Regions from separate parts of the Halalkalibacterium halodurans genome, predicted to be linked through region 1. Evidence: a T-box and tRNA genes for the amino acid it is inferred to sense, from the RefSeq annotation. Region 1 holds a T-box; the other holds one or more tRNA genes.
The links. A T-box is a leader RNA that pairs with one kind of tRNA and senses whether it is charged. The one in region 1 lies ahead of thrS (threonine--tRNA ligase), so its partner is inferred to be a tRNA-Thr.
Positions count from the first base shown of each region.

Region 2: it encodes a tRNA-Thr, which carries the amino acid that the T-box ahead of thrS (threonine--tRNA ligase) is inferred to sense. The anticodon was not compared.

Region 1 is NZ_CP040441.1:3,267,376-3,277,361, forward strand. It holds gene FED51_RS15905 (dUTP diphosphatase) at 1-97, opposite strand, end outside; gene FED51_RS15910 (hypothetical protein) at 267-677, shown strand; gene FED51_RS15915 (TVP38/TMEM64 family protein) at 717-1,283, opposite strand; gene FED51_RS15920 (DUF1294 domain-containing protein) at 1,312-1,629, opposite strand; gene rplT (50S ribosomal protein L20) at 1,699-2,058, opposite strand; gene rpmI (50S ribosomal protein L35) at 2,092-2,292, opposite strand; gene infC (translation initiation factor IF-3) at 2,330-2,833, opposite strand; ribosomal protein L20 leader region at 2,930-3,057, opposite strand; gene thrS (threonine--tRNA ligase) at 3,170-5,107, opposite strand; T-box leader at 5,176-5,410, opposite strand; gene ytxC (putative sporulation protein YtxC) at 5,527-6,393, opposite strand; gene mqnC (cyclic dehypoxanthinyl futalosine synthase) at 6,974-8,086, opposite strand; gene dnaI (primosomal protein DnaI) at 8,148-9,083, opposite strand; gene FED51_RS15960 (replication initiation and membrane attachment family protein) at 9,084-9,986, opposite strand, start outside.
Region 2 is NZ_CP040441.1:1,025,774-1,035,759, forward strand. It holds gene FED51_RS05000 (nucleotidyltransferase-like protein) at 1-509, shown strand, start outside; rRNA gene FED51_RS05005 (16S ribosomal RNA) at 758-2,308, shown strand; rRNA gene FED51_RS05010 (23S ribosomal RNA) at 2,905-5,843, shown strand; rRNA gene rrf (5S ribosomal RNA) at 6,252-6,367, shown strand; tRNA gene FED51_RS05020 (tRNA-Asn) at 6,377-6,451, shown strand; tRNA gene FED51_RS05025 (tRNA-Ser) at 6,453-6,546, shown strand; tRNA gene FED51_RS05030 (tRNA-Glu) at 6,560-6,631, shown strand; tRNA gene FED51_RS05035 (tRNA-Val) at 6,666-6,741, shown strand; tRNA gene FED51_RS05040 (tRNA-Met) at 6,918-6,994, shown strand; tRNA gene FED51_RS05045 (tRNA-Asp) at 6,999-7,075, shown strand; tRNA gene FED51_RS05050 (tRNA-Phe) at 7,086-7,161, shown strand; tRNA gene FED51_RS05055 (tRNA-Thr) at 7,167-7,242, shown strand; tRNA gene FED51_RS05060 (tRNA-Tyr) at 7,297-7,381, shown strand; tRNA gene FED51_RS05065 (tRNA-Trp) at 7,393-7,466, shown strand; tRNA gene FED51_RS05070 (tRNA-His) at 7,485-7,560, shown strand; tRNA gene FED51_RS05075 (tRNA-Gln) at 7,574-7,648, shown strand; tRNA gene FED51_RS05080 (tRNA-Gly) at 7,653-7,727, shown strand; tRNA gene FED51_RS05085 (tRNA-Cys) at 7,735-7,805, shown strand; tRNA gene FED51_RS05090 (tRNA-Leu) at 7,832-7,920, shown strand; tRNA gene FED51_RS05095 (tRNA-Arg) at 7,936-8,012, shown strand; gene FED51_RS05100 (ISL3-like element IS651 family transposase) at 8,236-9,453, shown strand; gene FED51_RS05105 (PHP domain-containing protein) at 9,517-9,986, opposite strand, start outside.

The sequences.
Region 1 (9,986 bases):
GCTGCTCATGGAACAAGTCGTATCCCGTCAAGCCGTGCTCTGTTTGAATCCGTTCGTTAAGCGTTTGTTGCAGCGTAAAAAGTTTGTTCAAGTTCACGTATAATCCCCTCTCATTGATTCAATTAATTTCATTATATCAGGGCATGAGCCATTTGGTTGAAAAAAAGTGAAACCCATAGCAGAGCTCATCCGTATATTTTATAATAAAAGCACCTATGTTTGTTTTTCGGCTTTGAAAACAAAGCTGACGAAAGGAGAAGCAGCCTATGGTGATTGCGTTTCGCCTTCTGATCTTAATCGCTTTGATCATTTTAATCTACTCTGCGATTCGCTATTTGTTTCACCCAAAACGAAAGTTAGAGCAAGCTCATGATCGCCATCAATTTTTCTTTTATGATGACGAAAAAGAAGTAAGGAAAAATTTTCTCATTACTTATAAAGGTGTCATGTTTGAAGGAGAGAAGTATTTAGGGACGACAGAAACCTCTTTCGAAATCGTATCGATTTATGTATGGGCTCGCTCGACTGATCGGCTAAAAGGATTGGAGCGTCAAGACTTCCGCTTTATTGAAGAAGAAATTTTGTTACGCTATCCGACGGCTCGAATCGAATGGAAAAGCCCCGTGAAGGAATTTCTCAAAAAGACCGACGAACAACCACCTACCCCTTCGCCTTAGGGAACGTAAAAATCCTGTGGAGCAAGAACCACAGGATTTTTACGCTTTGAAAAACTCTTGCCATGCGTAGCGCTGTTCTTTTCTTCGTGCCATAAAACAGAGTAACCCAATGAACAACGCAAACACGACCGTTCCTACAAGGGGTAATTCATGAATCATATCGCCAAACAATGTATAAATGATAGCAGGTGGCATACTTAAGTAGAACGATATTTTCATATACTCCCGAAACGTTGGACGTGTCTCCATCACATAAAGGGACACAAGGTGAAAATGAATAAATGGCACGATACGAAGCAGCATCATTTGCGGCAGGCTCAAGCTCTCTTTTTCTCCTAAAAACCGCTTTTTCAACTGACTCACTTTGGCTAAGAAACGAGGAAAACCATGGACAATCCCGTAAAAGAGGGCACTCGTGGCTGTTAAACCGATAATGGAGTATAGTGAACCGTAAAAAGATCCGAACAAATAACCACCTACGAGACAAATGATGATGACAGGAATGAAAAAGACTTGTCTAAACACATGAAGCATGATAAAGAGAACAGGGGCCAACCACCCACTTTGTTCAATTACTCTCAATGATGTTTCGAACATCTCTTCCATAAGGGCCCCCTTTCTTGACATAGTTAGTCTATGAACGAGTGTCATAAAAGATGTAGGCTAGGATCATAAGCTGGACAACGATTAAAAGAGGAAGTCCGACTGAAAAAGAAACATGTTTTGTTTTATGTCGGAAATATCTCATTCCCGCAAAGACACCGATCGAACCGCCTAGCAAGGCAATGAGCCAGAGCGTTTTTTCAGGGGTTCGCCATCTTCCCGTTCTTGCTTTCTGTTTATCAAGCCCCATGACCGCAAAGCCAATTACCGTTAAACTGCCTACGTAGAGAAAAAAAACGAACAGGAACTCTCCCACTAGCTGTACAGCCTCCTTCGAAAACGAAGACATGTAGCTTCGTTTCTCCTTCTTCCAATGAAAAAGAAAGACGCAGCCACGAGTTGACTGCGCCAGTATTCATTAGTTGTTTAAGCTTGCTTTTGCTTTTTCAGCAAGTTGTGCAAATGCTTTTTCGTCGTTGATTGCTAGATCTGCAAGCATTTTACGGTTCACGTTAATTCCTGCAAGCTTTAACCCGTGCATTAAACGGCTGTAAGAAAGACCGTTCAAACGAGCAGCTGCATTGATACGTGTAATCCACAGCTTACGGAAATCGCGCTTTTTCTGACGACGATCACGGTAAGCGTATTGTAAAGATTTCATTACTTGTCCTTGAGCGGACTTGAAAAGTGTATGTTTAGAACCGAAATAACCTTTTGCTAGCTTTAATACTTTCTTACGACGACGACGAGCGACATAACCGCCTTTTACTCTTGGCATCGTAAAACCCTCCTTCTATCTGAACCGAATCAATTATTTTTTGTACGTTAACATTTCGCGAATACGCTTGAAGTCACCAGAGTGAACGATCGCAGATTTACGCAATTTACGCTTCTGCTTTTGAGACTTGTTCGCGAACAAGTGGCTTGTAAATGCGTGGGAACGCTTGAGTTTCCCAGATCCTGTTTTCTTAAAACGCTTCGCAGCGCCTTTATGAGTCTTCATTTTTGGCATAACTGAACTTCCTCCTTCAAATCATTTCTGTCGCAGCTTACTTGTCCGTCTTTGGAGCAAGTACCAAGAACATACTGCGACCTTCCATTTTCGGCTTTGCCTCAACGATCGCAATATCTTCACATTCTTTGGCAAGGCGTTCAAGAACATTACGCCCAATTTCGGAATGGGTAATGGCACGTCCGCGGAAACGAATCGCTGCTTTTACCTTGTCTCCCTTGCTAAGAAACTTGCGTGCATTGCGAAGCTTCGTATTAAAGTCATGGTCTTCAATCGTTGGGCTCAGACGAACTTCTTTCACGTTGATCGTCTTTTGCTTCTTACGAGCTTCCTTGTCTTTCTTTTGCTGCTCATAGCGGTATTTTCCGTAATCCATAATACGGCATACCGGCGGCTTTGCGTTCGGTGCCACACAAACTAAGTCTAGATTCACGTTACGAGCCATATCCAAAGCTTCTGCTTTTGACTTGACGCCAATTTGGTCACCATTTGCACCAATAAGACGCACTTCGCGAGCGCGAATTCCTTCGTTGACCAGCATGTCTTTACTAATAATGAGCCACCTCCAAAGGTTTTTCCAGGACGAGATCAAAGCATGGAAAAGCGCCATAAAAGACGTTCTCCAAAGCATCGTCTCCAACACAAAAGAGTGTGGGCATACGACGCCCACACTCATGTTTGTCATCATGAGACATTATTACATGTAGACCTGCCAACTGCGCTGTGCGTCGATCAGGTGAGAAGCGGGCGCTCCTTCTTGCTTTGAGTCCAGTATCAATTTTCTTGTTAACTTTATCATAATCCTATAGAGGTGTCAACTGATCTTTTTATGCGTGACCTGTTTTATTCTATCGAATTGCTTATCCAGTTGCAACCCCTATTTTTTTGCCTCACGTGCCACATGGCGAACAAATTCGTCCAAGCCCATAGAGGAAGAGTCCTTTTCTCCATATTTCCGGACATTTACCCCATTTGCTTCCACTTCCTTATCCCCGAGAACGAGCATGTAAGGGATTTTTTGCATTTGCGCTTCACGAATTTTGTAGCCGATCTTCTCATCGCGCTCATCAATTTCAACACGGATTCCTGCTTGCTGTAAAGTCTCTTGTACGTTTTTCGCGTAATCAAGATGAGCTTCAGGCGAAACAGGAATGACCTGTACTTGAACAGGTGCAAGCCACGTCGGGAAGGCCCCTTTATATTCTTCTAACAAAAAGGCAACAAATCGTTCCATCGTCGACACGACGCCGCGGTGTACAACGACTGGGCGATGTGGTTGTCCGTCTTCTCCAACATAAGTTAAATCAAAACGTTCAGGAAGTAAAAAGTCGAGTTGGACCGTCGACAACGTCTCATCTTTGCCTAACGCTGTGCGCACTTGGACGTCAAGCTTTGGTCCGTAGAAGGCCGCCTCGCCTTCCGCTTCGAAATAATCTAATTCTAGCTCGTCCATCGCTTCTTTTAACATTCCTTGCGCTTTATTCCACATGTTGTCATCGTCGAAGTACTTTTCTTTATCTTCAGGGTCACGATACGATAAGCGGAATGAATAATTCTTAAGCCCGAAATCTTCGTAGACGGCTTGAATCAAGCGAACGACACGAACAAATTCATCCTTAATCTGATCCGGTCGACAAAAAATATGGGCATCATTCAACGTCATTCCGCGCACCCGCTGCAGTCCCGAAACAGCTCCAGACATTTCATATCGGTGCATAAGCCCAAGCTCCGCAATCCGTAACGGTAACTGGCGGTAGCTGCGCATTTCTGTTTTATAGACCATCATATGATGCGGACAGTTCATCGGGCGGAGCACGAGCTCTTCGTTCTCCATTTCCATTGTCGGAAACATATCATCCTTATAGTGATCCCAGTGCCCTGATGTTTTGTAAAGCTCAGAGCTTGCAAGAACAGGGGTATACACATGTTGATAACCTAGCTTTTCTTCCTTATCCACAATATAGCGTTCAATAATCCGGCGAATGGTTGCGCCTTTTGGTAACCATAGCGGCAAGCCTTGACCTACTTTTTGGGATAGCGCAAAAATGCCTAGCTCTTTTCCTAGCTTGCGATGATCCCGCTCTTTCGCTTCTTCTAGCAGGCGAAGGTGTTCGTCAAGATCCGCCTTTTTAAAGAAAGCTGTTCCGTATATACGTTGCAGCATTTTATTGCTGCTATCCCCACGCCAATAAGCGCCTGCAAGATTTAACAGCTTGAATTCTTTAAGCTTGCCTGTTGATGGCACGTGGACACCGCGGCAAAGGTCGAAAAACTCGCCTTGCTCATAAATGGTGATCGTTTCATCTTCTGGAAGATCATTAATCAGTTCAATTTTGTAAGGATCGCCAACTTCCTCATAGCGAGCGAGCGCTTCCTCTCGGCTCACAACGACGCGTTCAATCGGTAAGTTTTCCCCGATGATTTTTTTCATTTCTTTTTCGATTTTCGGTAAATCTTCAGGTGTAAGCGATTCGTCCATATCAACATCATAATAGAATCCACCTTCTATGACAGGTCCAACCCCGAGCTTTACATTTCGGTCTTTAAATAAACGCTTAAGCGCTTGAGCCATCACATGGGCTGTACTGTGGCGCAAAACCTCTAAGGCCTCGTCACTTTCTGGAGTAACAATCGTAATCGTTCCGTCCTGTTCAATCGGTGTATTTAAATCAAGCAAGGTGCCGTCAAGCATCCCCGCCAGCGCTTTTTTCTTCAATCCCGGACTAATCGAGCCAGCAATCTCTGCGGTCGTCGTTCCCTTAGGAAACTCCTTCACAGCTCCATCTGGAAACGTAATGTTGATCATGTCAGCCATTTTTGTCAACTCCTTTTTCATTTTTTCGCGTTCAGGTATGATGAGAAACAAAAAACACTCATCCCCAAAAAAGGGACGAGTGTTACTCGTGGTTCCACCCTTGTTCCTACAAAACGAAAAGCATTCCCGTTTTGCAGCTCAAGATTGTTCATAACGACATTTATGCCGGCAGCAGATACTTAGACCATCGTTCCCTGCTGCAGTTCAGAGGTGGTAAGTTACCATTTCGAGTTAGGGAGTTGCACCAACCCTCCCCTCTCTAAAAACCGTCCATGGAACCCATGTCCTCATCATAACCATTTAACGAATGCTATCTTGTTGATATGTAGTATTATAGGGAGGGATGATGAGAAAATCAAGGGCTGTTCAAACATTTTATTTGAAATGATCCACAGACAGCTAGATACTACCGGTAACAGCTACTCCTCTCGATGTTGATGAGGGGAGTCCTTTAGTGGAAACACCTTTAGGCGTTCTTGAAAGATTGCCTGCAGCGTTAAAATCACGCCGTGCTCTTCATCGTTTGTGAACACCTTTACCGTTTCAGGAAGCATGCTCACGAGCGGACTTATGACCATCTCCTCCACGCTTAAACCATGTTCAAATACTAGCTCTTCCTTGAGGTCATACACGATTTCGTCCGTGGAAATTAAGCGAAAGTGCTCATCGTAAAAATGAAACCGCTCGTCGTAAACAGCGTAGATGACGCCACGTTTTGGTATACGGGAGTGAATGAATTGGCGAAGGGTCTCGACCATGCTTTGGTATTCTTGCTCCATCATATATTCGTCAATCGCCAGCTCGACACAATCAATGAGCAATTCCCCATACTCACGTAACCTGAACGTTAAAAACGGATCATAGTAAAACGTCATATTCTCTTCTATATGCTTGGAGAAAGCTTGATAAATATACTCACGGCGATTCGTAAACATGGACAAGGATGGCATGTCTTCCAAATCTCCTTCTAGTATCGAGCGGGCAATCGCCACAATTTGTTCCTTCTCTTCTTCATCTGTGAAATAAAACATGTTCTCGATAATGTCGAGAAGCCATTCTTCTTCCTTTGTGCTAATGACATAATCGGTAAAGATGGACGCTAGTAACGGTTGAAAAGAATCATAAAAGTTCACATACTGGTTTTCATAATTCACATAGAGCGTCTCATCCCCGCCCGCTTCTATTCCTCCTTTCAACCCGAGTTCCGCGTACTTTGTTAAGTAGCCTTGCAACTGCTGAAACAGTTGATGACAATCATGTGCTTTTTCAAAATGAATCGAAATCAACGTGACTCCTCCTTATTCCCCTCTGATCCTACCGGTCGCCTCCTTTCATCTTCGTAAGATCCTCCGCTTTCAGAGGGTCAACCGGTCCTTCTTTGGTTAACGTATGCTCAACTCTTTGCTTGTAGACAGACTCTACTCCCATCCTATGACAGGGGACTTAAAACATGATGATTGTTTTTCGTCTTTTCTTGCCGTTCTTTAGCGAACGAAGCAGCCTTGCCACATCAGATCGTTTCTCCTATCCACTGAAGCCTTAGAAAAACATAGCATCCCGCCCGTAGTTTTAATGATAGAAGGATCGTTTTCTGAACTATTTTTGAAGGCAACATCCTTAAAGTGGAAAAAGCTCGGTTCTGGCCTAAAACGCCAGTTACCGAGCATAAGCAGATCCTTTTCATTTCAGGATAAGGAAAAATTAGCTTTTCGCCATATCCTATTGCGAAATCCAGATACTTTAATCCATCTTACGTTAGGAAAACTCTGCGATTGCCGAGCCGAAGCTGCCCCTTTCACTTAAGTCCCGCATGCTAATGCATAAGGGGCTGTACCTCCACCTGCTATGCAGGTGGAGGTTTATCAGTTAATTTTGCATGACGAAATCTTTTTCTGCCGCTTCCTTGTCTTCAAACGTACGGATGATTTCATAGCTTGTTGTCCGTTGAGCAGGAATTTTTCCCGCTTCGCGGATCAATTGCAAAATTTTGTTCGTATTGACTTTATGGGTCGTCCCAGCAGCTGATACGACATTTTCTTCAATCATCGTACTGCCAAAATCGTTACAACCATACTGAAGCGATAGTTTTCCAACCTCTGGCCCCATCGTTACCCATGACGATTGGAAATTCGGAATGTTATCGAGAAACAGCCGAGATATGGCCACGTTTTTTAAGTAATCACGCGGGGTAAGCTTTTTCGTTTTGTACATTCCCGTATTTTCAGGCTGGAATAACCATGAAATAAAGGCAGTAAAGCACTCGGTTTCATCTTGGGCATCCCGAACACGCTGTAAGTGAAGCGCTCGTTCTTCAAAGGATTCGCCAAAACCGATAACCATCGTTGCGGTTCCGTGCATGCCGACTTTTTTCGTCGCTTTCATTGCATTGATCCATTGTTCCCATGTTATTTTAAGACGGCTGACACGGAGGCGCGTTTCTTCGGTTAAAATTTCAGCCCCGCCTCCTGGCATACTATCGAGCCCGGCCTCATGTAGCTCTCGCAGGACTTCCTCGACGGACATGCTCGATACTTCTGCAATTTTCCACACCTCTGCAGGAGAGAAAGAATGCATCCAAATGTTCGGGAATCGCTCTTTAATGTTTCTAAGTAAATCGGTGTAATAATCGATTGTTAAATCAGGATTCGTTCCACCTTGCATGAGAATTTCTGTCCCGCCCACATCGATGGTTTCTTGGATTTTTTTAAAAATGACTTCATCGTCAAGGACATAGCCTTCCTTATGACCAGGTGCGCGGTAGAACGCACAAAAGCGACAGTACGTATCGCAAAAGTTTGTATAGTTCACGTTCCGTCCGATAACGAACGTTGTTATTGGCTCGGGGTGCCATTTTAACATGATTTGATTGGCGGCTGCGCCCATTTTTTCTACTTCATCGCTTTCATATAGCTTCACTGCATCTTCCATTGAAAGACGTTCTCCGTTCACAGCACGCTCCAAGATTCCGTCAATACTCATCAAAAAACCCCCAGATTTTGAAAGTCTACTAGCTTCATACTATCATAGTTTGCCTGGAGAATCACGACTGATGTTCCCTGCGATTTTGTCCTTGAACCATGACAGAAACTGTGTAGTGACGAATGCGCTCCATGACACGCTTTGCCTTTAATAACTCCGTACCACTTTTATCATTGTAAGCTAAATGCTCCTCCAACTCATCATAGTCATAGTTTGACGTGAATAGTGTAGGAAGCTTCTCCATGATCCGATATTGTAAAATGACACCGAGTACATCGTCACGAACCCAGCTTGTCATCGTTTCTGCTCCAATGTCATCAAAAATGAGCACTTGTGCATTTTTGACAAAATCGAGCTTTTGCTGGAAGGTTCCGTCTCCAATCGATTGTTTTAGCTCTCGAAAAAAATCAGGAACGTAGACGATGGTTGAGTCGATCCCACGGTCTTTTAGCTCGTTGGCGATCGCCCCCATCAAGAACGTTTTCCCGACCCCAAACTTCCCATAAAGATAAAGCCCCATCCCATCTTCACCTGGCTTCGCTGAGAGTGCAAATTCGAGCGCGCGATGACTCGCAATCGAACGTCCTGGTTCGCTTTCTACGTCGTCAAACTTCGCTTCGAGAATTTCTTTCGGAATGTAGAGTGACCGGATAAGAGAACGTTTTTTCTTTTCTCGCTCCTCCTCCTCTTTTAACGGACAAGGGGAATAGCTTAATTCAAGGCTATCACGCTCAACGTAGAGGGTCGGTTGGTAACCCTTCATCAAATTTGGACACTTTTGAAGCCCAGGACAATGTGCGCAGTGGCTTTGCTCTTTTTGGTATTCATACAGCTTAGACAAACCTTGCTCAAGTGTTATAGGGGATAAGGAAGGGTGTTCCTCCAGAAACAACTGAACATGTGGGCTGCGAAAAACCGCCTCTTTTAGTTGCGTAAACTGCTTTTCAAATGAACGGTTGCCCGTCATGTGTTTCAGCGATGATTGAATGGATTCCATCTACCCTTCCTCCTTCCATTGTTTTCGCTGGCGTCGTTCTTCCATCAGTCGCTCAAAACGACGTCGCTCTTCGTCTAAATCCATGGTGCTTGCTCCAAGATTCTCGCGGACCGCCGACTGTTGCTCCTGTAGGCGTTTCTCCTCCTCAATGAGCCATTTCGGCAGCTGATCACGGCGTGGATTTTTCTTTTTCACCGTTGTTTTCCCTGATGTCTTTGCACTGTCTTGCTTTTTCCATGTTTCCAGCTTTCGATGCTCTTCTTTTGCCAATGTCATCGCTTCTGTCACCGTCTTTACTTTTTTCCGTGCCCAGTGACCCGCAATTTTTTCGATTAGTGATTTGGATAGCTTCATGTCGTTACGCAAGAGCACATAGTCAAGCAACACGTTGACGACGCCTGGGAGCAATTGATAGTCCACAATTAAACTTTCGACGATTTTCAGATCGGCGAGAGGTACCTTTGCTCCATCGGATCGGCTTTCAAGCAATGTGAGTGGCGGCGTCGTTTCATATAAGGCAATTACTTTTTCTTCTTCTGTTTGAGGTTGCTGGTTCGCCATCGTCCGATGCTTAAGTGGATGAGTTTGCAGCGCTAACGTTGGGGGCTCATTGCCATGCTCTAGCTTGTACCATTCTTGCGTACGTTTGCGCAACTCTCCAATATCCACCTCATCATCATGAACAAGCGACTGCTGTAAAATCCGGCTCATCTGCAATGGCTCAATCCGATAGACGAATGCAAGGCGTAAAATCGTCTCCTTTACTTCAGGAGTAAGTGTATGCTCTGGCACGATAAAGCTTGATAAGTCCTTTTTCAACAGTTCAAAATCAAATGACTTCTCGGTGAAATGAAAAGATTCACCCTTACGTTCTGAGACAAATTGTTGGTGCTCATATAAGGC
Region 2 (9,986 bases), 2.1 Mb from region 1:
TAAGACGTTTTGAAGAGGGCAAGGTGTTATATCAGGAAGGTCATTACTTAGATGCTTACAATTTTATGATGCACGCCTTACATCATCTAGCCAGACTATCCGTAACAGAACATGGTTTTTATCCTGAAGTGACGGTATGGGAGCAAGTTCGTCAGATTGAACCTGAGACGTACAAGCTTCTTCATGAGTTAATTGTCGGTGAAGATTCGGTGGAAAAACGGGTGGAGCTCTTGTTAATTGCTTTGGAATTTGCGATCTCAGAAAAGACAGAGGTCGGTTCTTATGAATTATTAAAATTAATTGAAGAACAATCAGAGCCGATCATGATTCAAAGTTTATTAAATGATCCACGAGTGGAAGATTACCGCATCGATCTTGAACTGCTCGTCAATCATTTAGTCAACAAAAAATTAGTAACCGTCTCATTAAAACAATCAAAGGTAGCGGGGATTTATCATCGTCAATACTCAGTTAAAAGAAATGTGGAAAAAAAATTGACATCAATTTAGTAGTGTGATATATTATTAGACGTCGCAACGAGATGGAGTATTTATGGATCAGGAAAGCGAAAAAAGTTGTTGACATTGTTTGAAGTTAAGTGTTATTATTTGAAGGTCGCTGTTAAACGACTACAGTTCTTTGAAAACTGAACAAAAGCCAAGCGAAATAAAGAGATACAAGGTATCTCGTCAATTTACTTCATTATATGAAGTGTCGCAGGAAACAACATCCTGTGAAACATGAGCTTTATCAAACTTTTATGGAGAGTTTGATCCTGGCTCAGGACGAACGCTGGCGGCGTGCCTAATACATGCAAGTCGAGCGGACCAAAGGGAGCTTGCTCCTGGAGGTTAGCGGCGAACGGGTGAGTAACACGTGGGCAACCTGCCTGTAAGACTGGGATAACATCGAGAAATCGGTGCTAATACCGGATAATAAAAAGAACTGCATGGTTCTTTTTTGAAAGATGGTTTCGGCTATCACTTACAGATGGGCCCGCGGCGCATTAGCTAGTTGGTGGGGTAACGGCTCACCAAGGCGACGATGCGTAGCCGACCTGAGAGGGTGATCGGCCACACTGGGACTGAGACACGGCCCAGACTCCTACGGGAGGCAGCAGTAGGGAATCTTCCGCAATGGACGAAAGTCTGACGGAGCAACGCCGCGTGAGTGATGAAGGTTTTCGGATCGTAAAACTCTGTTGTTAGGGAAGAACAAGTGCCGTTCGAAAGGGCGGCACCTTGACGGTACCTAACGAGAAAGCCACGGCTAACTACGTGCCAGCAGCCGCGGTAATACGTAGGTGGCAAGCGTTGTCCGGAATTATTGGGCGTAAAGCGCGCGCAGGCGGTCTCTTAAGTCTGATGTGAAAGCCCCCGGCTCAACCGGGGAGGGTCATTGGAAACTGGGAGACTTGAGTACAGAAGAGGAGAGTGGAATTCCACGTGTAGCGGTGAAATGCGTAGAGATGTGGAGGAACACCAGTGGCGAAGGCGACTCTCTGGTCTGTAACTGACGCTGAGGCGCGAAAGCGTGGGGAGCAAACAGGATTAGATACCCTGGTAGTCCACGCCGTAAACGATGAGTGCTAGGTGTTAGGGGTTTCGATGCCCTTAGTGCCGAAGTTAACACATTAAGCACTCCGCCTGGGGAGTACGACCGCAAGGTTGAAACTCAAAGGAATTGACGGGGGCCCGCACAAGCAGTGGAGCATGTGGTTTAATTCGAAGCAACGCGAAGAACCTTACCAGGTCTTGACATCCTTTGACCACCCTAGAGATAGGGCTTTCCCCTTCGGGGGACAAAGTGACAGGTGGTGCATGGTTGTCGTCAGCTCGTGTCGTGAGATGTTGGGTTAAGTCCCGCAACGAGCGCAACCCTTGACCTTAGTTGCCAGCATTCAGTTGGGCACTCTAAGGTGACTGCCGGTGACAAACCGGAGGAAGGTGGGGATGACGTCAAATCATCATGCCCCTTATGACCTGGGCTACACACGTGCTACAATGGATGGTACAAAGGGTTGCGAAGCCGCGAGGTGAAGCCAATCCCAGAAAGCCATTCTCAGTTCGGATTGCAGGCTGCAACTCGCCTGCATGAAGCCGGAATTGCTAGTAATCGCGGATCAGCATGCCGCGGTGAATACGTTCCCGGGCCTTGTACACACCGCCCGTCACACCACGAGAGTTTGTAACACCCGAAGTCGGTGGGGTAACCTTTTTGGAGCCAGCCGCCTAAGGTGGGACAGATGATTGGGGTGAAGTCGTAACAAGGTAGCCGTATCGGAAGGTGCGGCTGGATCACCTCCTTTCTACGGAGTTTTTAACTCTAGTCGACCATTCGCAGATTCATCTGCGGAAGGACGCTTCGGACTTTTGTTCAGTTTTGAGAGAACTCAAAACTCTCAATTAAAATGCTTTTGCTCCTGCGATTACTCGTCGCAAGGCAGCATGAAGCGCAGACTGGCAAGTGTTGCATGATGTGATTGAAATCAGTAGCCTTGTTCAGTTTTGAAGGAATTGTTCCTTCAAAACAACTGATGAAATTTGACAACACGTCAAAATGGTTCTTTGAAAACTAGATAATGATAAATTGTAAGTGAAGATGAGCGCGATGCTCATTGGAAGCTTATATGACGCAAATCGAGTTCACCGGGTATTTAACCTACATCCTGTAGGGAGAATACTCACGAACGAGACGTCAAGAATTCCATGACGCTTTTGATGAATAACAAAGAGTCTCAAGTAGATCGAGGAAGCAAGGGTTTGAGGAATGGAGCGTATAGGAAAAGGAACCACGCTAAGGGCGTGACATCGTGTCACAACGCCTGGTACCTACATCCTGTAGGCAACATGACCGAAAATCCCGAAGCTGACAAAGAGATACGAAGAGAATCTGACGTTATTTGGTTAAGTTAGAAAGGGCGCACGGTGGATGCCTTGGCACTAGGAGCCGAAGAAGGACGCGACGAACGGCGAAACGCCTCGGGGAGCTGTAAGTAAGCTTTGATCCGGGGATATCCGAATGGGGGAACCCACCATCCGTAATGGGATGGTACCCATACCTGAATCTATAGGGTATGAGGAGGCAGACCTGGGGAACTGAAACATCTAAGTACCCAGAGGAAGAGAAAGCAAATGCGATTTCCTGAGTAGCGGCGAGCGAAACGGGAACAGCCCAAACCAAGAGGCTTGCCTCTTGGGGTTGTAGGACACTCTATACGGAGTCAGAAAGAAACGAAGTAGGTGAAGCGACCTGGAAAGGTCCGTCACAGAAGGTAACAACCCTGTAGCCGAAACTTCGTTTCCTCCAGAGTGGATCCTGAGTACGGCGGGACACGTGAAACCCCGTCGGAAGCTGGGAGGACCATCTCCCAAGGCTAAATACTCCCTAGTGACCGATAGTGAACCAGTACCGTGAGGGAAAGGTGAAAAGCACCCCGGAAGGGGAGTGAAAAAGATCCTGAAACCGTGTGCCTACAACTAGTTGGAGCCCATTAACGGGTGACAGCGTGCCTTTTGTAGAATGAACCGGCGAGTTACGATGTCGTGCAAGGTTAAGCTGAAAAAGCGGAGCCGCAGCGAAAGCGAGTCTGAATAGGGCGAAATAGTACGCCGTCGTAGACCCGAAACCGTGTGATCTACCCATGTCCAGGGTGAAGTTCAGGTAACACTGAATGGAGGCCCGAACCCACGCATGTTGAAAAATGCGGGGATGAGGTGTGGGTAGGGGTGAAATGCCAATCGAACTCGGAAATAGCTGGTTCTCCCCGAAATAGCTTTAGGGCTAGCCTCGAGGGAAGAGTCTTGGAGGTAGAGCACTGATTGGACTAGGGGTCCCCACCGGATTACCGAATTCAGTCAAACTCCGAATGCCAATGACTTATCCTCGGGAGTCAGACTGCGAGTGCTAAGATCCGTAGTCAAGAGGGAAACAGCCCAGACCATCAGCTAAGGTCCCAAAGTATACGTTAAGTGGAAAAGGATGTGGAGTTGCCCAGACAACCAGGATGTTGGCTTAGAAGCAGCCACCATTTAAAGAGTGCGTAATAGCTCACTGGTCGAGTGACTCTGCGCCGAAAATGTACCGGGGCTAAACGTATCACCGAAGCTATGGATTCGCACCGTTGGTGCGAGTGGTAGGGGAGCGTTCTACGTGCAGCGAAGTCAGACCGAGAGGACTGGTGGAGCGCGTAGAAGTGAGAATGCCGGTATGAGTAGCGAAAAGAGGGGTGAGAATCCCCTCCGTCGAAAGCCCAAGGTTTCCTGAGGAAGGCTCGTCCGCTCAGGGTTAGTCGGGACCTAAGCCGAGGCCGAAAGGCGTAGGCGATGGACAACAGGTGGAAATTCCTGTACCACCTCCTCACCGTTTGAGCAATGGGGGGACGCAGAAAGGTAGGGTAAGCGCGCTGATGGAGATGCGCGTCCAAGCAGTTAGGCTGGAAAGTAGGCAAATCCGCTTTCCGTGAAGGCTGAGCTGTGATGGCGAGGGAAATGATAGTACCGAAGTTCCTGATCCTACACTGCCAAGAAAAGCCTCTAGCGAGGTGAGAGGTGCCCGTACCGCAAACCGACACAGGTAGGCGAGAAGAGAATTCTAAGACGCTCGGGAGAACTCTCGTTAAGGAACTCGGCAAAATGACCCCGTAACTTCGGGAGAAGGGGTGCTCTGATAGGGTGCAAGCCCGAGAGAGCCGCAGTGAAAAGATCCAAGCGACTGTTTAGCAAAAACACAGGTCTCTGCGAAGCCGCAAGGCGAAGTATAGGGGCTGACACCTGCCCGGTGCTGGAAGGTTAAGAGGAGGGGTTATCCCTTCGGGAGAAGCTCTGAATTGAAGCCCCAGTAAACGGCGGCCGTAACTATAACGGTCCTAAGGTAGCGAAATTCCTTGTCGGGTAAGTTCCGACCCGCACGAATGGTGTAACGACTTGGATACTGTCTCAACGAGAGACCCGGTGAAATTATAGTACCTGTGAAGATGCAGGTTACCCGCGACAGGACGGAAAGACCCCATGGAGCTTTACTGTAGCTTGATATTGGATGTTGGTACCGTTTGTACAGGATAGGTAGGAGCCTTGGAAGCCGGAGCGCTAGCTTCGGTGGAGGCGCTGGTGGGATACTACCCTGACGGTATTGACATTCTAACCTCGAACCGTGATCCGGTTCAGGGACAGTGTCAGGTGGGCAGTTTGACTGGGGCGGTCGCCTCCTAAACAGTAACGGAGGCGCCCAAAGGTTCCCTCAGAATGGTTGGAAATCATTCGTAGAGTGCAAAGGCAAAAGGGAGCTTGACTGCGAGACCTACAAGTCGAGCAGGGACGAAAGTCGGGCTTAGTGATCCGGCGGTGCCGTATGGAAGGGCCGTCGCTCAACGGATAAAAGCTACCCTGGGGATAACAGGCTTATCTCCCCCAAGAGTTCACATCGACGGGGAGGTTTGGCACCTCGATGTCGGCTCATCGCATCCTGGGGCTGAAGTAGGTCCCAAGGGTTGGGCTGTTCGCCCATTAAAGCGGTACGCGAGCTGGGTTCAGAACGTCGTGAGACAGTTCGGTCCCTATCCGTCGCGGGCGTAGGAAATTTGAGAGGAGCTGTCCTTAGTACGAGAGGACCGGGATGGACACACCGCTGGTGTACCAGTTGTTCCGCCAGGAGCATCGCTGGGTAGCTACGTGTGGACGGGATAAGTGCTGAAAGCATCTAAGCATGAAGCCCCCCTCAAGATGAGATTTCCCATGGAGTAAATCCAGTAAGACCCCTTAGAGATGATGAGGTTGATAGGTCTGGTGTGGAAGCGTGGCGACACGTGAAGCTGACAGATACTAATCGGTCGAGGACTTATCCAAAAACAAATCAAAAGCAACGTCTCGAACTCGAGAAGCGTCCCATTATCTAGTTTTGAGAGAATCTTGTTCTCCAAAGAAGCTTCGATACAACATCGCACCATGCGACGTTAATCGGAAGCCGTGATCAAGAGATTATTCTCTTACGTCCAAAGAAAAGGGTTTCGAGAAACGAGCAGTTTTAGGAATCGAGCGACGACAGACCGGAGTGTACTCACGGTACGTGAGGATCTGGAGGAGTGAAGATGACACCAAAATGCGACGTTGATCGGAAGCCGTAACTATCTACAAAGAGGATCAAGAGATTTGCGGAAGCAAGCGAGTGACGAACTGAGCGTATATCAACATACGTGACAGGAAGGAACAAGCGTAGCTGACAAAAAAGCTCGCCGATCATCTGACGTAGAAAGGTTTGGTGGCGATAGCGAAGAGGTCACACCCGTTCCCATGCCGAACACGGTCGTTAAGCTCTTCAGCGCCGATGGTAGTTGGGGCCTTGCCCCTGCGAGAGTAGGACGCTGCCAAGCAACTAATGTTCCACAGTAGCTCAGTGGTAGAGCAATCGGCTGTTAACCGATCGGTCGTAGGTTCGAGTCCTACCTGTGGAGCCACGGAGAGCTGTCCGAGTTGGCCGAAGGAGCACGATTGGAAATCGTGTAGGCGGTGACAAACCGTCTCGAGGGTTCGAATCCCTCGCTCTCCGCCAGATAAATTACCGTGGCCCGTTGGTCAAGTGGTTAAGACACCGCCCTTTCACGGCGGTAACACGGGTTCGAATCCCGTACGGGTCATTCTTTCTTTAGGACTTTATGTCCTTTATGTATTGGAGGATTAGCTCAGCTGGGAGAGCACCTGCCTTACAAGCAGGGGGTCGGCAGTTCGATCCTGTCATCCTCCACCATTCACTCATTAAGAAAATTACTCATATACTTTATAACGACGCGGGGTGGAGCAATGAGCGAAACTTCTGCCGAGAAAGCAACGAGTAACCTCGACGCATGATGGCGTCTGTGAGAAAGCAAGAAGAGGAGAGGTCCTGCTTCTTAGAAAAAACATCATCCATATACTTTATAACGACGCGGGGTGGAGCAGTCTGGTAGCTCGTCGGGCTCATAACCCGAAGGTCGGCGGTTCAAATCCGTCCCCCGCAACCAATAAGGTCCGGTAGTTCAGTTGGTTAGAATGCCTGCCTGTCACGCAGGAGGTCGCGGGTTCGAGTCCCGTCCGGACCGCCATTATACATAAGGCTCGGTAGCTCAGTCGGTAGAGCAATGGACTGAAAATCCATGTGTCGGCGGTTCGATTCCGTCCCGAGCCACCATCTGTGCCGGTCTAGCTCAATTGGTAGAGCAACTGACTTGTAATCAGTAGGTTGGGGGTTCAAGTCCTCTGGCCGGCACCATTTTTCCATTGACGATATGATGATTTTTCGGTATCATAGATATTGTTCCTTAATGGAGGGGTAGCGAAGTGGCTAAACGCGGCGGACTGTAAATCCGCTCCCTCAGGGTTCGGCGGTTCGAATCCGTCCCCCTCCACCATTTATTTTCATAGGGGCATAGTTTAACGGTAGAACAGAGGTCTCCAAAACCTCCGGTGTGGGTTCGATTCCTACTGCCCCTGCCAATTTATCATTTCAGTGTGGCGACTGTGGCGAAGTGGTTAACGCACCGGATTGTGGCTCCGGCACTCGTGGGTTCGATTCCCATCAGTCGCCCCATTAGTTTTGATATTGGGCTATAGCCAAGCGGTAAGGCAACGGACTTTGACTCCGTGATGCGCTGGTTCGAATCCAGCTAGCCCAGCCAATAAGCGGAAGTAGTTCAGTGGTAGAACACCACCTTGCCAAGGTGGGGGTCGCGGGTTCGAATCCCGTCTTCCGCTCCAAAGCTTTGGCGGCATAGCCAAGTGGTAAGGCACGGGTCTGCAAAACCCTTATCCCCGGTTCGAATCCGGGTGCCGCCTTTTTTGATCTTTCCACGTAATTCCTTGCCGGGGTGGTGGAATTGGCAGACACACAGGACTTAAAATCCTGCGGTAGGTGACTACCGTGCCGGTTCGAGTCCGGCCCTCGGCACCATTTTAGACAAGCTTTGCGCCCGTAGCTCAATTGGATAGAGCGTTTGACTACGGATCAAAAGGTTAGGGGTTCGACTCCTCTCGGGCGCGCCATTTCTATATATACGTACATACAAAGAGCATTGGATGATCCAATGCTCTTTTTTGGGCTCTACAATAAATGTTGGGGTTTTTGCACAAAAGAGGGCAAAAAAAGGCTCTACAATAAATGTTGTGGTTTTTGCACAAAAGAGGGCAAAAAAAATGCACGCAGGCTCCTTTATCCATTATCCTTGAATTGCCTAGAAACAAAGAAAGGATAGGAGCTGCGTGTACGATGAATTTTACCATGGATTTGCCCGGATTAAAAGGTGTGAAGGTCACAAAGATGGAGGAACGAGAGGGCTTTATCGCGCTCCATGTAGAAATGCCGCGAACGCCTCATCGTTGCCCATCCTGCGGGGAGAGAACCGAGAGAATCCATGATTACCGCATCCAAAAAGTTCAACATCTCAAGCTCTTTGAACGGTGGGTGTATCTATTCTATCGAAAGCGCCGGTACGCGTGCAGATGCGGGAAGCGGTTTGCGGAGAAAGCCTGTTTTGTAGAGCGATATCAGCGTCAGACAGTGGAATGGAATCAAGCGTTTCGCTTACGGCTCATTCAAGGGAAGAACTTTACGGACACAGCGAATCAATTCCAAACGTCCGTGACAACTGCCATGCGCCGGTTTGATCAATTGGCGGCCCCCCTCGTGAAGAAGGTGGATCACCTTCCTCCTCGGATTGCGATTGATGATTACAAAGGGGATACGAATGCGGGGAAATATCAAGTGATCATTGCGGATGCAGATACACGGAAGCCACTGGATATCTTACCGGATCGTAAAGCCGATACGCTTAAACGATATCTTCAAGAGAAGGGTCATCATGTGAAAACAGTCGTGATGGATCTAAGTTATACCTTCAAGTCGGCTGTTCAAAAGGCCTTAGGCCACCCGCTCATCATTGGGGATCCGTTCCATTTCTGTCGTTACATCTACTGGGCTCTGGAAGAGGTTCGCCGCCGAGTGCAAAAAGCGTTCCATCCGTATCATCGAAAACGATGTAAACGGATCAAACATCTGTTTCAGAAAGAGAGAGAAGGACTGGATGATAAGCAAAAGAAGAAGGTGGAGCGGTACCTAGAGCTATCCCCTGATTTAAGGGAAGCGTATGAGCTAAAAGAACATTTTCGTCAGTGGTATCAAGAAGCGAAGATGCAAGGAAGGGAAGGACGAATGAGCGAGGTGAAACAAGGGCTCTACGCCTTTTACCGAAGAGTGGAGGCGAGCCCGTTAAAGGAGTTCCACCAAGCCATTCAGACGCTGAAGAACTGGCAGACCGAGATCTTGAATAGCTTCGCGTTTGGCTTAAACAATGGTTTTATTGAAGGACTGAATAATCAAACGAAGGTGATTAAGAGAAATGCCTTTGGTTTTCGGCGTTATGATCGCTTGCGAAACCGTATTCTCTTGCATCATCAATTCAAACATCAAACATTCGGGGTAGGATAAGAGGGGCTCGCCCTCCTATGCCACCCCAACATTTGACTAAGAACCCTTTTTTGTTATTATGGACTAAACCACGATTTGACTCTTCAAAAGCTTTTTAATGGCTGAGGCTGCTTTTACTTTATCATGAAGGCACGGCGAGATCGCGAGGCGATAGGCTCCTGTTCGGATCATTCGTTTTAAATCAGCTATGGATTGAACATCCATTGTTGATTCATTGTACGTGCATCCATATTGAAAATGATGGTGTGTATCACTACCAGCGACTACCGGTAGATGCAAATGATTTGCTAGTTGTGTAATCGCATCCTTCGTTTCAGCAATTCCATTGGCATGTAAGTCTTTCCCATTTAAATCCAATGCGTCCAGTCTTTCTAGCAAATCTTCACTCAAATGATGAAGAGGCGTGCTCTTTCGAAAAGCGTGAGCTCCTATTTTAAGCATGTTATAAAGATCCGCTACGTTTAAAAGTTGCCTGAAGGAAATAAAAGAATCTGCCGTTTTATGCTCTTTTAAATGGTGATGAAGCTGAAGAA